Regions from separate parts of the Moritella sp. 36 genome, predicted to be linked through region 1. Evidence: predicted binding sites of a transcription regulator. Region 1 holds the regulator's gene; each other region holds the start of a gene.
The links. The regulator MetJ, encoded in region 1, represses methionine synthesis genes. The targets are predictions, from matches to a motif close to TAGACGTCTAGACGTCTA.
Positions count from the first base shown of each region.

Region 2: metE (5-methyltetrahydropteroyltriglutamate--homocysteine S-methyltransferase) is a predicted target of MetJ. The motif match lies at 4,373-4,390, and genes of this name have one in related genera.
Region 3: metB (cystathionine gamma-synthase) is a predicted target of MetJ. The motif match lies at 2,175-2,192, and genes of this name have one in related genera.

Region 1 covers NZ_CP056120.1:139,822-146,069, forward strand. The annotation lists gene HWV03_RS00605 (malic enzyme-like NAD(P)-binding protein) at 318-1,559, shown strand; gene HWV03_RS00610 (RNA-binding S4 domain-containing protein) at 1,665-2,234, shown strand; gene metJ (met regulon transcriptional regulator MetJ) at 2,388-2,714, opposite strand; gene HWV03_RS00620 (bifunctional aspartate kinase/homoserine dehydrogenase II) at 2,891-5,314, shown strand; gene metF (methylenetetrahydrofolate reductase) at 5,458-6,248, shown strand, end outside.
Region 2 covers NZ_CP056120.1:3,190,814-3,197,061, reverse strand. The annotation lists gene HWV03_RS14065 (choice-of-anchor I family protein) at 1-1,416, opposite strand, end outside; gene HWV03_RS14060 (Dabb family protein) at 1,633-1,932, shown strand; gene metE (5-methyltetrahydropteroyltriglutamate--homocysteine S-methyltransferase) at 2,007-4,289, opposite strand; gene HWV03_RS14050 (LysR family transcriptional regulator) at 4,505-5,425, shown strand; gene HWV03_RS14045 (response regulator) at 5,528-6,248, opposite strand, start outside.
Region 3 covers NZ_CP056120.1:3,933,109-3,939,356, reverse strand. The annotation lists gene HWV03_RS17375 (GNAT family N-acetyltransferase) at 1-316, shown strand, start outside; gene HWV03_RS17370 (VirK/YbjX family protein) at 352-1,290, opposite strand; gene HWV03_RS17365 (PACE efflux transporter) at 1,660-2,079, shown strand; gene metB (cystathionine gamma-synthase) at 2,262-3,428, shown strand; gene yqfB (N(4)-acetylcytidine aminohydrolase) at 3,534-3,887, shown strand; gene HWV03_RS17350 (pseudouridine synthase) at 4,061-4,777, shown strand; gene HWV03_RS17345 (ChaN family lipoprotein) at 4,899-5,927, shown strand; gene HWV03_RS17340 (hypothetical protein) at 5,946-6,248, opposite strand, start outside.

The DNA.
Region 1 (6,248 bases):
TAAAACTAATATTTAACCTAAATGCTTTCATTTGGATAAAAATGTTCTTCTAAAATTAGTAAATCATATAAAAATAAACACCTCATACCAGTACAAAGGTAGAATAAACAACTTAAATTACTGTAGAATAATGGTAACAATATTATTAGCTAGTTTAGCTCAGTGTAAAATAAAAGAGACCTGTGTTAAATTAAAGTTAAATATTTGGCGTTACATTCGATTATTATTTTAATTCCCCCAACGTTGTTTCTCACACCTTGTTATTCTTGAATTAAGGCGGTGAGTTATGTGCATTCATTTCATTCAGGATATTGTGTATGTCAGACCTTAGACAGCAAGCATTGGATTACCATGCGAACCCTAAACCAGGCAAAATTGCTATTCAACTTACTACGTCAGCAGAAACTGCTGATGATCTTTCTTTAGCATATAGCCCAGGTGTCGCAGAGCCAGTGCGTGAAATTGCTGCTAACCCTGATGATGCTTATAAATATACGGCCAAAGGCAACTTAGTGGCGGTGATCACTAACGGTACTGCGATTTTAGGTCTCGGTAATTTAGGCCCACTGGCTTCAAAACCGGTAATGGAAGGTAAAGCACTACTATTCAAGCGCTTTGCTGATATCGATTCGATTGATATTGAAGTGAAACACCGTACGACAGAAGAATTTATTGATACAGTTGCCAATATTGCCGATACATTCGGTGGTATTAATCTCGAAGATATTAAAGCGCCAGAATGCTTTGAAATTGAAAAAGCGTTAATTGCACGTTGTCAGATCCCTGTATTTCATGACGATCAGCACGGTACTGCAATCGTAACCGCTGCAGGTATGATTAATGCGCTAGATATTCAAGGTAAAGACATCACTGAAGCGGCGATTGTTTGTATGGGCGCTGGTGCTGCTGCAATTGCATGTATGGAATTATTAATTTCATGTGGCGCACAACGTGAAAAAATCTACATGTTAGATCGTAAAGGCGTGATCCACACACGTCGTGATGACATTAACGAGTATAAGCAACGTTTTGCTAATAATACTGATAAGCGTACATTGCAAGATGCAATTAACGGTGCTGACGTATTTGTTGGTGTTTCAGGTCCAAATGTATTGTCTGCTGACGATGTCAAATTAATGGCCGATAATCCAATTATTTTTGCATGTTCGAATCCTGATCCAGAAATTAAACCTGAATTGGCTCACGCGGCACGTCAAGATTTGATCATGGCAACGGGTCGTTCTGATTATCCAAATCAGGTGAATAACGTACTGTGCTTCCCGTTTATCTTCCGTGGAGCATTAGATGCGCGAGCGAGTGTGATTAATGAAGCAATGAAAGTCGCGGCTGTACATGCAATTCGTGAAATTGCGAAAGAAGAAGTGCCACAGTCAGTATTAGCTGCGTCTGGTGCGACATCGTTAGAGTTTGGTAAAGAGTACATTATTCCAAAGCCAATGGATCCTCGTTTATTACCACGTGTTGCACGTGCTGTTGCATTAGCGGCAGTTGAAACGGGTGTATCGCGTATCGATTTACCAGAGAATTACATGCTGTAACTAACCAGTATGATTTTCACAAACGCCAAGGTTTATCCTTGGCGTTTGCATTTCTAGGTTTATACTTGTATAAAGTTCTGCTATTTGCCCACATTTAAGGTTCCCATGTCTGAAGAATATGAAATTGAAGTTATCCCTGTTGTTGTCGCTGAAGAACCGATTGAATTATATAAGATCTTAAAAATCGAAAATTTAGTGACCTCGGGCAGTGAAGCGAAGAACTATATTGCAGACGGTTATGTGTATGTGAATGGTGAAGTTGAAACACGCAAACGTAAAAAGATCATGTTTGGCGATATCATTGGTTTTAATGGTGAAGCTTATCAAGTCATGTCTGCGGAAGAACTTGCAGAGTACGATATTACTGATGAAGAAGAATTTGTGGACCCTGCGGCTTTAGAGTCTGATTCTGTAGCAACATATATTACAGAAAACGATGTTACTGAAGACTATTTCACAGGAAACAATACTGTTGAGCAAGATGTTGCTGTTGAACCCGAATTTATTGCACCAACACCAGTTGCTAAGCCTGTTGTCGACAGCATCCCTGAAGGTATCTGGGAGCAGCCTGAAAAGAAGAAAAAGAAAAAATCTGAAGCTAAACAAGTGAAAGTAGCTGAACCGAAACCGGTTGAGAAAAAGAAAAAAGGCCGCGCGGCTCCTTTTAGTTTTTAGATTTCACTTTAAGGTATTAGCAACAATGCGAGCTAGATAGCGCATTGTATATAGGTTAAATCAAAACAGGCTCCTATAATTGGGGCCTGTTTTATAAAAGGTGGGCCTGTTTTATTTTCAGACGTTCTTTATTTAGCATTCGTTAGTTAGTGACTAATCATCTTGTTCTAAATAATCATCGATATTGATACCCAGCGCTAACATTTGTGCCCGAGCTTCTTCAGGGATACTGTCTGGTTTGTCTTTTGTTAAATCTTCATCGGCAGGTAATGGTTGACCTGTGTAAGCATGTAAAAATGCCTCACACAACAACTCACTGTTGGTTGCATGTCGTTGATTATTAATCTGACGGCGAGTTCTTTCATCTGTCAGTACTTTTAATACTTTCAAAGGAATTGAAACAGTAATTTTTTTAACCTGTTCACTCTTTTTCCCATGCTCTGCATAGGGGCTAATATACTCGCCGTTCCACTTCGTCATTTTTGACCTTTGCGTAAATTATTATTTATGAATAAGTAATAAGTCTACCTTTGAATTTGATTATTGGCAATCAGTATGTAAAGAGCTCTAGACGTCTATTGACCTGTTGTAGCCTAATAGTGTATGTTTTGAGTTACTGGAAATATATTAATTCGATATTAAGTTCGGGAGAACGCATGGACGCAATTAAGCGCAGTATTCATAAATTTGGTGGCAGTAGTTTAGCTGATGCTACCTGTTATCGTCGAGTATTGACGATAATTAGCCAACACACCAAAGCACGCGATCTTATTGTCGTTTCTGCAGCGGGCAAGACCACCAATCAATTATTAGAATTATTACAATTAGCCGAAGACGGTGATCAAGCTGCATCGGAACGTCTTATTGCGACATGCGAGTATCAAACTAAGTTAGTTACAGAACTATTAGAAGGTGCCTTATGCACACAACTCACTTCTGCATTGCAAGATGATATTCATACTATAGGCCATTTATTAGAAACTACCCTTGATGTGTATGCTAAAAACCAAATTTTAGCGCATGGTGAGGTGTGGTCCGCACGATTATTAGCAGCTTTACTGAGTCAAAGCGAACTACCAGCTAATGATTTAGATTCTCGCTTGTTTTTAACAACTGAATTAGCCGCGCAACCTGTGGTTGATGAAATGGTGTCTCGCCAAAAATTAGACTCGTGTTTAGCGACCCTGACTAATCGCGTTGTCGTGACCGGTTTTATTGCTGCAGATACACAACAGCGTACTGTGACATTGGGGCGAAATGGCTCTGATTATTCTGCGACCTTGTTAGCTGCATTAGTAGATGCTGATCAAACCACTATTTGGAGCGATGTTGCGGGGGTATTTAGTGCCGACCCACGTCGTGTAAAAGATGCTGAACTGCAAACTAAATTATCACTTTATGAAGCGGCTGAGCTCGCGCGTTTAGGCTCTCCCGTATTACATGCGCGTACATTACAACCTGTTGTCGAGAGTAAACAGCATGTGCAGTTACGTTGCAGTTATACCCCTGATGAGGGGTCAACTCAGATCCACCGTCGTTTACCAAAAGGTAAAGGGGCTAAAATTGTCACCTCGATTGATGATCTACATTTAGTGGATGTTGAGTTTAATCATGATGCAGATTACCAGCAACAATATAATCAGTTAATTGCATTGTTAGCACAGCAGCAACTCTCTCCTATCTGTATCAAACGCCGTCCGACGGATTATATGGTTAGATTTGGTTATACCGCTGAAATTGTTGAGTTTGCACTTACTGCATTAGCAACATATAAACAGCAGCAATCTAATGTAAAAGCCATTGAGCATGTGAGTGGTTTTTGTATGGTGGCGCTAGTGGGTTCTGGTGTAACCGATAATGCGTTGCAATCACATCAGTTTTATCAATTAATTTCAGAGCATAATCTAACATTTGTACAGACAGGTGAAAACCATTTAAGTATCTGTGCCGTTCTGCAGAAAGTGGTGTTAGAGCCGTTATTGAAAGAGTTACATACGGCGTTATTTAAGCAGCCAAGACGCATTGGTGTGGTGCTGTTTGGTAAAGGAAATATCGGTGCTGGTTGGCTATCTCTGTTTGCGGAGCAAATGCATAAAGTACCCGAACAACAAAATGTCGAACTGTGTTTATGCGGTGTATATGGCTCTCAGGGCGGGGTATTAGACTTCAATGGTCTGGATGCTGCGACGGTACTTGATGACTTCCAACCCGAATCGTTTGTATGGGAACAGTTATTATCTAATCTCGCATTGCACCCGTTTGATGAACTGGTGATTATCGATATTACCGCTAGTGAAGCTATCAGCTATTATTATCCTGAATTTGCCCAACACGGTTTCCATCTGATTTCAGCAAATAAATTCGCTGGCGCGGCGAGCAGTGAATTTTATAATCGGGTTAAGCAGAGCTTTAGTGATAATGAAAGCTATTGGTTATACAACGCCACGGTTGGCGCAGGGTTACCGATCCAATCATCTATGGATATGCTGCAACACAGTGGTGATCAAGTGACAGCTGTTAGCGGTATTTTCTCTGGTACCTTATCTTGGTTGTTTCAACAATATGATGGTAAAATTGCGTTCTCGGAATTAGTGGAACAAGCTTGGCATCAAGGGCTAACGGAACCTGACCCTCGTGAAGATTTATCGGGTAAGGACGTACAGCGCAAACTGCTTATTCTAAGCCGTGAAGCGGGCTATGAGATGGATCTTGGCGATATTAAACTCGAGTCATTGGTATCAGAAGATCTAATGGCATTTAAAGTGGACGAGTTTTTAGAACATTGCGAAGCACTCGATGACAAAATATTACATATGTTTAATAAAGCCAAAAAGCAGGGCTTAGTATTACGCTATGTCGCTAGTTTTAGTTGTAAAGAAGGGGCGCAGGTTGGGTTAGAGTTCTTAGAACCAACCCATCCATTTGCCAACTTATTGCCGTGTGATAATATTTTTTCAATTAATAGTCACTGGTATCGCCATAACCCATTAGTGATCCAAGGCCCTGGTGCTGGCAGAGATGTGACTGCGGGTGCTATTCAATCTGATCTTTTCCAATTATGTAAGTTGTTCGCGCGTTAATTTTTACATTCTCCTCTGTCGAAAACCAATGCGCATATAATTCATGTTTAAGATGAATTATGTGCGTTGACTTTATCCACCAAACTTGTGATGATTGAGACGTAAAGAGGTATGGACGTCTAAACATCTTAAGGGAATAAAGTATGAGTTTTCACAACGCACAAAATATTGAAGTATTGAATCAAAGTGTTTCTGAATTGGGACGTGATATTAACGTTTCATTTGAATTTTTCCCGCCCAACTCTCCAGCGATGACGTCTACTTTATGGGAGTCAATTAATCGTTTAAAAGCGTTAGACCCTAAATTTGTGTCTGTGACATACGGTGCTAATTCCGGTACTCGTGATCGTACTCATAACATTATTAAACAAATTAAGCATGAAACAGGCTTGATTGCTGCACCACACCTCACTTGTATTGACGCTAATCGCAAAGAGCTAAAGCAGATTGCAACAGATTACTGGGACAACGGTATTCGTAATATCGTGGCTTTACGTGGTGATTTACCACCGGGCTTGAATCAGCCTGATATGTATGCAGCTGACTTAGTTGCTTTATTAAAAGAGGTAAATGATTTTGATATCTCAGTTGCCGCCTATCCAGAAGTTCACCCCGAAGCAAAAAATGCGCAAGCAGATCTGCTCGCGCTAAAAGATAAGATTGATGCCGGTGCTGATCGTGCTATTTCACAGTTCTTTTTTGATACCGAGAGTTTTTTACGCTTCCGAGACCGTTGTGCGGCAGTCGGTATTGATAAAGAGATCGTGCCGGGTATTTTACCAGTATCAAATTATAAAACCTTATGTAAGTTTTCAAAACTGACCAATGTAAAAGTGCCTAATTGGATGCACAACCAGTTTGAAGGTTTAGATAATGATCAGGCGACACGTAATCTGGTTGGCGCAAGTATAGCCATTGACCAAGTGAAAGTATT
Region 2 (6,248 bases), 2.0 Mb from region 1:
TGCTTCTGGCTCTGCGCCTTTATCATCACTGCGGCTATCTCCTTTGTTTTTACTGTTATGGTTATTGAAGTTGATACCTAAGCGGTCCGCAGTTATACGTTCAAAGTCATTACCACTGTCAAATACTTGTTTGCCTTGTGCATCCCAAATAGAGAAAGATCGTGAACCGTAGCTATAGATCTTATCTATGTCTCCGTCATTATCAGTATCACCAATACTGGTTGTTACTTTGAGTCGTCCTAGCTGTTTTTTATCTTGGATGGCATCAAATTGAGGGTGGTTTTTATCAAGTGTTAACTTACCTGCGCGGGTTTCTTCTGAGAACCCTGCGTAATCACGCGCATCACCTTCGTTGGCTGTGACGATGAAATCAGCGCCTTCAATGCTGTAGCTAGCGATTGTATCAGGCTGGTAAAGACCGTACACACCAGGGTAAGATTGGATATTTATTTCTCCATCCTTATCACTGGCATCGATAGCGTTTTTCGCTAGACCATAATCCTTGCAGCCTAAATCAATAATACGCTCAACGCGTTGTGACTTGAGGTCTATCACTGCAATTGCATTATTTTCTTGTAATGATACAAACGCTTGCGAGTTATCGTGAGATATGGCGATATATTCAGGTTCAAGGTCTTGGCTAACGGATGATTTTGGACCGTTTACCTTCACACCTTTTGGTAATTCATGATGACGTGCTGACTGTGTATCAAAGTCGTTAAAATTGATATTAATTGCTTGTTTTACTGGCACATTGTTATTGATGTTGATGATGGACATTGAGCCTTCAGGATCGACGGTATAATCATTACTCGGTTCACCTTCGTTGGCTACAATCACTTTATTGCCGTCATGGGTGAAAACAACATTATCGGGTAGGTAACCGACTTCGACAGCGCGTAAATAAGTCGCTTTTCCTGTGTTGTCTAGACTATAGAAACCAATGAATCCACGGTCTTGCACTGAATTTCCTTTGTCGTCACCACGTTCGATCGCAACAGCAAGTAAATTATCATAAATAGCAACGCTGTTCACAGAACCTAGGCGTGTTAGATTTAGATCTGAAGCGAGGTTTAACGTGGATTTTTTAGTTAAATTATTAAGTGTTAATGGGTCAACAGTGGTTTTTGTCGTGTTATTAGCGGTATTTTTTATGGTACTAATTATACTGGCATCGAGAATATCAACTTGACCACTTTTAGCGTTAACCACAAAAATAGATTTACTTTGTGCATGATAATCTAAGATCTCTGCTGCACTAACACCATATTGACCTGATTCATAACGTGCAAGCATTGTTACTGTAAGAGGTGGTTTTATGAGTTGTTGCGATGTGTCCCTTGGTTTTGCTATACAAGCTGTTATGGCTGTCGTTAGTGCAAGGGCGATGGTTGTGCTTATCAGAGTCTTTTTCATTTGATTCACTTATTTTATTGTTTTTATGAATACGGATGTGTGTATATTGATAAATATAGGGTAGTTGTAATGCACATTTGTGATACTCATATGACATCTTTGTGAAATATTGATATTCATCCACCTAAATATGACATTTAAAGTTATACTTTCACTTCTTCAAATCCCCAAGTTGGTTGGGTGAATTATTCGTTTGTTAAAAAGGATGGAACAATCATGGCGTTCAAACATATTGTGATGTGGACTTTACTCGACACTGCCAATGGTAATGATAAAAGCACAAATGCTAAATTAGCGAAAGAAGCTCTTGAAGCGCTTAATGGTCAGATTCCAGGGTTACAACGTTTGGAAGTTGGTATTGATTGTCTGCAAGGTGCAGGCTCTTACGATTTAGTATTAATTGCTGATCTCGATTCTCGTGAAACGTTAGATGTATATCAAGATCACCCAGCACATCAAGCTGTGTTACCTATGATGAAAAGCATCACTAGCCAGCGTGCAGCTGTAGATTATTAATACCTAATTTATACAAAATAGATGAAAAAAGGAGAGCGTTTGCTCTCCTTTTTAGTAAGAAAATAGATATTAGCTTAGTTAGAGAATGTATCGCGTAAGTTATGCGCTGCTGTCACCATGTTCTTCAATGCTGCTTCTGTTTCTTTCCAGCCACGTGTTTTAAGACCGCAATCAGGGTTAACCCATAAGCGTGCCACATCAATGTATTCACTGGCATTGGTGATTAACTGTGTCATCCATTCAACACTTGGTACGTTTGGAGAGTGAATATCATAAACCCCCGGACCAATATCATTTGGGTAACTAAAATCAGTAAAGGCAGATAACAGTTCCATGTTAGAGCGTGACGTCTCAATCGTGATAACATCCGCATCTAATGCGGCAATTGACGGCATAATGTCATTAAATTCACAGTAACACATGTGTGTATGGATCTGAGTATTGTCTCTTACACCTGATGCACTGATACGGAAAGCTTTAGTCGACCAATCTAAATATGCTTGTTGTTCACTGTGACGCAGTGGAAGTCCTTCACGCAGCGCAGGCTCATCAATTTGAATTACTTTAATACCAGCCTTTTCTAAATCAACCACTTCATCACGAATAGCCAGTGCGATTTGATTAGTTTGTTCTTCACGACTGATATCATCACGGGTAAATGACCAGCATAAAATCGTCACTGGGCCTGTCAGCATGCCTTTCATTAGCTTGTTGGTTTGCGCTTGTGCATATTGGCTCCAAGCTACTGTCATTGGGGCTGGGCGTGAGATGTCGCCAAAGATGATTGGTGGTTTAACGCAACGTGTACCATAACTTTGTACCCAACCATTTTTTGAGAATGCGAAACCATCGAGTAATTCACCAAAGTATTCAACCATGTCATTACGCTCTGGTTCACCGTGTACAAGTACATCTAGCCCGAGTGCTTCTTGGCGTTTTACGACATCTTTGATCTCTGCTTGCATCTTGGTGATGTATTGGTCTTGGCTGATCACATTTTGTTTAAATTGATTACGCGTCTGACGAATATCGCTGGTTTGTGGGAATGAACCAATCGTTGTCGTTGGAAATAATGGTAAATTCAATTCTTGCTGTTGGCTTACTATACGTTGCGTAAATTGACTATGACGTTGTGCATCCTGGTCGGTAATTGCTGCAACACGGGCTTTAACGGCGGCGTTATGAATGCGAGATGATGTAGCTCGAGATGATACTACCGCTGTTGATTCAGTGAGTTGTGCTATTAATTTATCAGAACTGTCACCGCTTAAAAGCGCATTGATAGTGCTAATTTCAGTCAATTTCTGGGTCGCATACGCTAGCCAAGATTTTAGCTCTGAATCGAGTTTAGTTTCATTATCTAGGTCAACGGGGCTATGTTGTAATGAGCATGAAGATGCAATCCATAAACGCTCACCTAACTGTGCTTTAGCTTGCTGTAATGCGCTGATTGATTGCGCAAGATCGTTACGCCAAATATTGCGGCCATTAACAATACCAGCAGATAAAATAGCGTTATCAGGGAGTAATGCTAATGCCGACTCTAATTGCTGTGGCGCACGAGATAAATCAATGTGGAAGCCATCAACAGGCAATGAGAATGCTAACTCAGCATTGTCACCTAGCGCACCAAAATAACTGGTGAGTAGTAGTTTGTTGCTACCTTTCGCTAATTTAGTATAACTGGTTGTCAATGCCTGTTGCCATTCGCTTGTTAGATCTTGAACGAGAATAGGTTCTTCAATTTGCAGCCATTCAACACCTTCAGTTGCGATGTTAGCAAGTAGTTGCTTATACGTTTCAGCAAGTTGAGGTAGTAATGTCAGTTTATCAAAATCACTGTTGGTTTTACTTAACCAGAGGTAGCTTACCGGACCTAGCAAATTGGCTTTAATTGGGAAACCAAGTGCTTTTGCTTCTTGGATCTCTTCAACAAGTTGGTTGTAGCTTAATGCGAAATTTTGGTCTTCGTTTAGTTCTGGAACAAGATAATGATAATTAGTATCAAACCATTTCGTCATTTCACATGCCGCAGCTTGTTGACCACAGCAAGGGCTAGAACCTCGCGCCATATTGAACAGTGTATCAAGGGTGATCGTTTCTTCTTGATGACGCTCTGGGATAACACCTAACGTCGCTGACAATGCCAATACTTGGTCGTACCAAGCAAAGTCACCCACAGTGATGAAGTCTAAACCCGCATCAATTTGCTGTTGCCAATGTTTAGCGCGGAGTTGTTTACCAACGGTTTCTAGCTCAACTTTGGTGATGTCATTTTTCCAATATGACTCAATTGCTTTTTTTAATTCGCGGTCTGCACCGATACGGGGGAAACCTAATATGTGTGATTTAGCCATCTTTAACTCCATTTTCTTAGATGTATTTTTTTGCTTGAGTCTTAAACTTTAAATTAAAACGGTAAACTTAATGTATAGACGCTTAGCTGTTTAGATGGCTAAAGTATTGAACATTATCTCACATGAATCAAATTCATATTTTTACTGATTAAGTTGAAATTAATTGATGTTGGCATTATGCTGAACTTAGCCATCCGTTTAAAAGGAAATTAACGATGCTCGAAGTTAAGCATTTGAAAACTATAATTGCATTAGAAAAGACAGGTTCATTAGTCGAAGCATCTGAAAGTCTCTATATGACGCAATCAGCGTTATCACATCAGATAAAAGATCTTGAAGACCGTTTAAATACGGCGTTATTTATTCGAAAAACAAGACCGCTACGCTTTACGGTAGCAGGGGAGAGGGTACTTAAACTTGCGAAATCAGTATTACCTATGTTTGCTAATACTGAACGTGATATTAGCCGTTTATTATCGGGTAATGCAGGGCGTTTACACATGGCAATCGAATGTCACAGTTGCTTTCAGTGGTTAATGCCGGCGATTGATGTGTTCCGTGACCAGTGGCCTGAAGTCGAGCTTGATTTAACCTCGGGCTTTAGTTTTGCGCCTTTACCAGCATTAAAGCGGGGAGACCTAGACTTAGTGGTGACCTCTGATCCACAAATATTATCAGGTATTCATTACGAACCGCTGTTTAGCTATCAGCCGATGCTTGCGGTCAGTCGCCATCATGCTTTAGCAGATAAAGCGTATATAGATCCAGAGGATTTGAGTGATGAAACGTTGATCACGTACCCTGTAGAGCAGGAACGATTAGATATTTTTAATTTATTTTTAGATCCTGCAGGTGTTTCCCCTCATGCCATTCGACATGCGGAATTAACCATCATGATGTTACAGCTGGTGGCGAGTGGGCGCGGTGTTGCGGCATTGCCAAATTGGGCGTTAACAGAGTACTTAGAAAAAGATTATATCCTAGCTAAACCACTCGGTGAGGAAAGCTGTTGGACAACCTTGTATGCGGCCATTCGTATTGAACAACTTGAAATGCCGTACATGGTTGAGTTTTTAAAAGATGCGAAAGAAAGTTCATTTCAGCAGCTGAAAGGGATAAAAGCAGTGAACGGATAGTCTTTTAATGGTTAAAAAGGGAATGAGCTTGGTGAGTTGTTCATCCCCTTGATGAATCTACTCTATGTTAAGAGTAGTCTTCAAACTACGAGTAGACCTGTACTATTGTTCATTCAATAACTGCTGCACAAGCATTCTGACCGTATCAATATCAAAAGGTTTATCACATAGTGCCGAGACACCAGCTTGTTTTACAGCGGTTAACTGGGCGCAGCCTTCTTCAGATGTCACCATCAAAATGGGTAAGTAAGATAATTCTGGGTTCATTCTGATCTTTTCAATTAACTCTTTGCCATCCATTTCCGGCATGTTGTAATCGGTAACGATCAAATCGAATGTATTTTGTGCTAGATATTCCAGTGCTTCGACACCATTTTCTGCTGTGGTGATATTCACAATACCCATGCTATTGAGTACGCGACAGATGTGTTTTCTCGCTGTCAGGCTGTCATCAACTACCAGTATTTTTAATGTGGTTACATCGTATAAATCCAGTTCCATTTCTTCTGGTTCAATGTAACTCAGTGTGGCATTGAGGGCGCGTTGCAAGTCGACAAACTTAAATGGCTTGGGCAAAATTGCGATAGCGCCAGCTTGTTTCACTTGATCTAAGACAGAAAATCGTTGCTCGCTAGAAATGAGCATAAAGGCAATATTTTCAGTCAGCACATTAGATTTAACGAACTCCGCCAATTCCGCGCCAGAGCCATCTTCAAAATACATCGCGCTGATAATCAAATCCGGAATAAATCCGGTTAAACTTTGCTTTGCCTGCTCGATTGAGACAAGGCATTCGATGTTATCAACACCAGCGTCTTGTAAT
Region 3 (6,248 bases), 1.2 Mb from region 1:
TGAAACCAATACGGCAGTTGGTATCACGGGTTTTGATTATGATGGCCGATCTGCAGAAGTCGGTTATCTGTTATTACCGGAATACTTTGGTCTGGGTTATGCCACTGAGTCATTACTTGGCGTTATCGCTTGGGCAATGCGAGTGCATCTTATCTCAGTCTTTCAAGGTATCGTGACTGAAGGTAATGTTGTTTCAGAAAAGGTGTTGGCGAAGTGTGGTTTTAAGCTTGATGAAGTGATACCACAAGCATATAGCATAGGTGGTGTTTTATATGCAGATCGGATTTATAAACTAAATACAAGTTCACAAGCTTAATGTTGTGAACTTGTATCTAGCTGTTGAGTATGTTTTTAGCTAGTTTGTTCGTTTTTTATTATTGGGTTCACCAGCCAAGGCGCTAAATTTGTCGCCATGGTAATTTCAGAGTCATCTAACCATTGGTATCGTTTAGTGTACATTTTACGTTTGGTTTTTTTCAATGTCAGTGGGTCTTTTCGTGGCGTAGACACAGACAAACCAAAAAAGTATGGGTCTATTTTGGTTGCTTCAAATTCGTCCCACAAGCCATCATAATCAAAGGTTATTACTTTTCTTTTCGAGATAATATAATTCAATGCTTGATAGACATGACCTTTATTAGAAATAGCTTTGACTTCACTAATACCTAAAATACGTGCCAACATTAATGCCATTTCAACTAATAATGATTTGGTGCGTAATCCGTGTAATGATTTAGTTAGTTCTTTAATTAGCGCATGACGGTTTTCTATTTCCTCACTAGCACCTTGCAATGCCCCAATGTGCATTGTTTTAGTATGGGTACCGGAAATGTTACATGTTAAAGTATAAATATTTTGATATTTTTCGTTAACCAAACGAATACCAAGGCCACCCTCACGGCTAGACCCTTGATATAACATAACGTAATATTTCTGTCCGCTTAAACTTTCAAAATCTAAGATGCTAATACCTTTACTTGAAACCACAGTACTCGCGTGTGAGCCAAAAGTATCATCAATAAACAGATAATGTTCGGTTAAATATTTAATTCGTTCTGTACTTGACCAGTTAGCGCATATGTAGGGCTTTAGCGGCTTTTCCATGATTCTAGGGTTGTTTTTAAATACTGGTTTTAAATTATCTCGGGAAAAAAGATCTGCCATCGCATTGACTGATTTACCGTTTTTTAACGCCCAAAAAGAGAACCTGACTTTTTTTTGTATTTTTTTAATCCCTTTTGCATTCGGGTAAATCTGATCGGCTAATTCAAAGATGTTAATTGTAGACATCGATTTTTTATTCCTAGTTGGGCTGTTATTTATACTTTAAAGTGAGGTTTATTACATTGTTCAGTATTAATGTCTTACGATATTAATACCTGATATGTAGAATTTATATGGAATCTAGCGCTACATTGATTTCATTTAACCTTCCCGTTATTCAGAGTTATTATACTAAAAGTAGTATTTTTAGCTAAGTGTAATTTTGTATGTTTTTGTAAATTTGAGGTCGCCTGTGCTTAATACATCCGAAAAACAGATGGAAACTAACTTTTAGTTATGTTTTTTCACTATAGAATAGCCGCCACAATAAATATTTATAAAAGTATGGTTACGACAATGGGTGTGACATACAGATGATGATGTGGAGAGCAAAAGATGAGAACAAGATTAGACCGTATTAGACATGCGATTTTATTTGAGATAATTGGCCTAGTTGTGATTATGGGTATATTAAGTCAACTCGGTTTTGATCTTGGTCATGTCGGTGCTATGGGCGTATTATTCTCGGTTGTCGCGACGGGCTGGAACTATGTATACAACATTGGTTTTGATAAATACATGTTGAAAAAAATGGGTTCAGTGACGAAAACAACCCTGATCCGTATTGTACATAGCATCGGTTTTGAAGGCGGTTTACTGTTTTTAACTATCCCGTTTATGGCGTGGTTTTTAGACTTAAGCTTATGGGATGCGTTTGTGCTTGATATCGGCATGGTTGTTTTCTATTTGTTTTACGCTTATGGCTATAACTTAGCGTACGATAAGCTATTTCCAGTGCGGCCTACCGCGGGATAATGGCACTAAAGTACATTATAAATCTGACGAGAATGATGTTTATTTCACTTATGTTAAAAACATCTTGACCAAAATATGTAGAACGCTTAGTGTTATAGCTGTCTGGAAGTCCAGCTGTTCGGCCATCCATGGTGATTGTTGAATATAATTATGACCACGGTTGTCGAATATGAGGGAAAAATATGTCAAATGCCAAGATAAAAAATATCACTACAGCGGCAGTGAGAGCAGGAATAAATACAGATGAGCATCATGGTGCTGTCGTTGCTCCCATTCATTTATCAAGCACTTATTCATTAAATGGTTTTAATGATAAACGTACGTTTGACTACTCTCGTACGGGAAATCCAACCAGAGCAACATTCGCACAAGCCGTTGCTGATTTGGAGCAAGGTAGCGTAGGTATTGTTACCAGTACTGGTATGTCAGCTGTGCATCTTCTATGTCAATTGTTGTCCACTGATGACTTAGTGGTTATTCCTCATGATTGTTATGGCGGTAGTTTCCGTTTATTTACTCATTTAGCTAAACGTGGTCAATTTAAACTCATTGTTGTTGACCAGAATGATCAAGCCGCATTGGCCCAAGCGTTAGTTGGAAAACCTAAGTTGGTGCTACTGGAAAGCCCAAGCAATCCATTGCTACGCTTAGTCGATATTGAGACTGTTACTAAAGCGTGTCACGAGGTTGGTGCCTTGGTTGCGGTTGATAACACTTTCCTTTCTCCTGCATTACAACAACCGTTAGGACTCGGTGCAGATATTGTTTTTCACTCTACGACTAAATACATTAATGGCCACAGTGATGTGGTTGGTGGTGTTTTAGTGACTAAAGAACAAGCCCTTGGTGAAGAGCTAGCTTGGTGGGCAAACTGTATTGGTATTACAGGTAGCGCTTTTGATAGCTTTTTAGCGTTACGAGGGCTAAAAACGTTACCTATTAGGATGAAACAACACCAAGAAAATGCTTTGCAAGTGGCGAGTTTTTTAAAATCTCATCATGCTATTGATACCGTGTATTTTCCTGGTTTTGAAGATCATCCTGGTCATGATATCGCTAAAAAGCAGCAGGCGGGTTTTGGCGCGATGCTCAGTTTTAATGTTAAAGGTGGCGAAGCGGCAGTGAAAAAATTATTTGCTAATCTAGAGTTGTTTACGTTAGCGCAGTCATTAGGTGGCGTAGAAAGTCTTATTTCTCATCCTGCAACCATGACTCATGCTGGTATGGAAGAAAGCGCTCGTCTTGTTGCTGGTATTACAAATTCGCTAGTAAGAATTTCTGTTGGTATTGAAGATATAGATGATATTTTAGCTGACTTAGCAAATGGTTTAGCTAAGAGTCAACAATAGTAGATAGTAGATAGGGTGATAACAATCACTCTATCTTATTGTGGGTAGTGCTGGATAGAAAATAGGATATAATGCCTACCTCTTATCTTTATAATAGAAACCCGCATGACACAACCAACCACCATGACCTTCTTTGAACGCTTTGAAACAGATATTCTTAGCGGTAAAAAAACCATTACCATTCGTGATGCATCTGAAAATAACTATGTCCCGGGTTCGATAGTGACTGTTTCTACGTTAGAAGGTGGACGTGAGTTTTGCCAACTATCTATTATCTCAGTAGAGCCTATTTTATTTACCGCGTTATCTGATTTTCATGCCGAGCAAGAAAACATGACATTAGCTGTGCTGAAAGCTGTGATCCAAGATATTTACCCGGGCATTGAACAGTTATATGTGGTGTCTTATAAGCTTGTTGCAAAGTCAGCTTTCGATGCAGACGCGGTGCCGATGACGTAAGCACCACCCCATTGGTGTTGTACTTGGTATACCGACATAATAAATTCCTTTTAATGATGAGATCTTACACTAATCTACTGGTTTTATATTATCTATTGATACTTAAAATCGCGTTGATTATTACTGCTGAACAAGGATAATAGCGCTCTTTATCTGATATAGAATTTAGTTTAATGCGCCTTGATAAATTTGTTTGTAAAAGTACTGAGTTAAGCCGAACCGAAGCAACTTCGATGATAAGTGCTGGTTGTGTCGAGGTTAATAACGCAGTCATTTGTGATGTGACAACGCAGGTGCATGAAAACAATTATATTAGTTTAAATGGTAAGGCGCTGATAGCAAGAGCGTCCCGCTATATCCTCATGCACAAACCGGCTGATACCATTTGCTCTAATATCGATGAAGCTTACCCGTCATTATTTAATTATATCGATGTCGCTAACGCATCCGAATTACATGTAGCAGGGCGCTTAGATGCCGATACGACCGGGCTAGTACTGGTCACTGATGATGGGCGTTGGTCATTTAATATCATTACCCCAACCAAGCATTGTCAAAAGGTCTATCGTGTTGGCTTATCTCGACCGATTAGCGATGATGTTGCGGTTAAATTTGCTTATGGTGTGCAATTACAAGGCGAGCAGCAATTAACACGTCCGGCTATTTTAGAGGTTGTATCACCGAAAGAAGTATTATTGACAATTACCGAAGGTAAATTTCATCAAGTGAAGCGCATGTTTGCAGCTGTAGGGAATCGGGTGGTGAGCTTACACCGCGAAAAAATTGGTGCGATACAGTTGGATGTAGAAGTTGGGCTGTGGCGTTACTTAACCGATGATGAAGTGAATTCGTTTAGTAGTGAAGATAAGATGATAGATAATCTGCTTTAGCACTTGACATAAATCTAAGCAATACACACTCGTTGACTATTTTAAGAGCGATATAATACGTGGTTTGTTATTGCAAATGAGATGTATTACTATTGGTGGGTCGTTATTATTAGGGTGTTATATGTCTACTTTTTCTCTGTTATGTTCTCCATCAGCACGTGTATTCAAAAATTATAAACGTAGTTTCATGAGCGTAGTACTTACTTCCGCACTTGTAGGTTGTGCGACTTCCCCATCCTTAAAAGAGACTGAACAAACTATTCACCCATCGGAAGTGACTACTTACTTTGGGTATGGTTTACAGTCTCCCTCTGGTCAGGATATTAACTTGAAACGCTTTGTTGCTGACATCCAAGGTGCCGATGTTGTGCTGGTGGGTGAATGGCATACTCATACTGGTATTCATCGTTTTCAAACGGAATTATTACAAAGCATGATTGCGGAGAACGACAATGTAACGCTGTCGATGGAGCAGTTTACCCGTGATAAACAAGCGATTGTTAATGCTTATTTAGCGGGTGAAATAGGGGAGGGAACGTTAATAAAACAGGGTAATGCATGGCCAAATTATACCAGTGATTATCGCCCGTTAGTGGAGTTAGCCAAAGCCAATAAAATTGATATTATCGCGGCAAATGCACCTAAAAATATCATTCGTTGTATCGCCAAAGAAGGCATCAGCTATGTTGATAAATTACCAGTGGATGAACGTACTTGGTTAGCCGCGAATATTAATATCCAAGACTCGCCGTACAAAAACCATTTTATGGCGTCGATGCACCATGGTGATGAAAGTCAAAATGAGAACAAGTTTGCCTCACAAGTGACGTGGGATGAAACCATGGCGGAGAGTATTGTTAACTATTTAGCGCTTAATCCGAATAAACAAGTGATGCATATCGCGGGTAAATTCCATACCGAGAATGGTCTGGGAACGGCTGCGAGTATTCTTGCGCGTGCACCTGAATTAAAAGTGGTAATTGTCACCCCGGTTGATGTAAATGCTGAGAACATCCTTACAGAACAAGCGACAAGTGATTATCGCCTGCAGGTTATTGCGCCACCCAAACAATTCGTGAAAGAAGCGAACATGATGGCGTCATTCAAAGGCTTATCTCAGCGTAATGATAAGTTAACGTGTATTGAATAAATGCGTTTAAAAGTATTTTTAACTGGTTTTAGTGATCGAGTAGGAAGGTGACTCCTGCTTGATACAGCGTGCTAAAATAGCGATAACAATAAAACCAAATACTAATCGTCCCCATAAAATAGACATTACATCTGCACCTAGTAGTAAGATCAAGAGCGTATCTTCAATTATACTGTGCGTTAAGCCTAGAAAGCAGACGGCGAGAAAAATATCACGTTTACTTATTTTTCCTGTACGCGCTTCATCAATTAATAACCCCGCACCAAAGCTTAACCCAAGCACTAAGCCAATCACACAGACATTGGTTGTTTCTTTACCTAT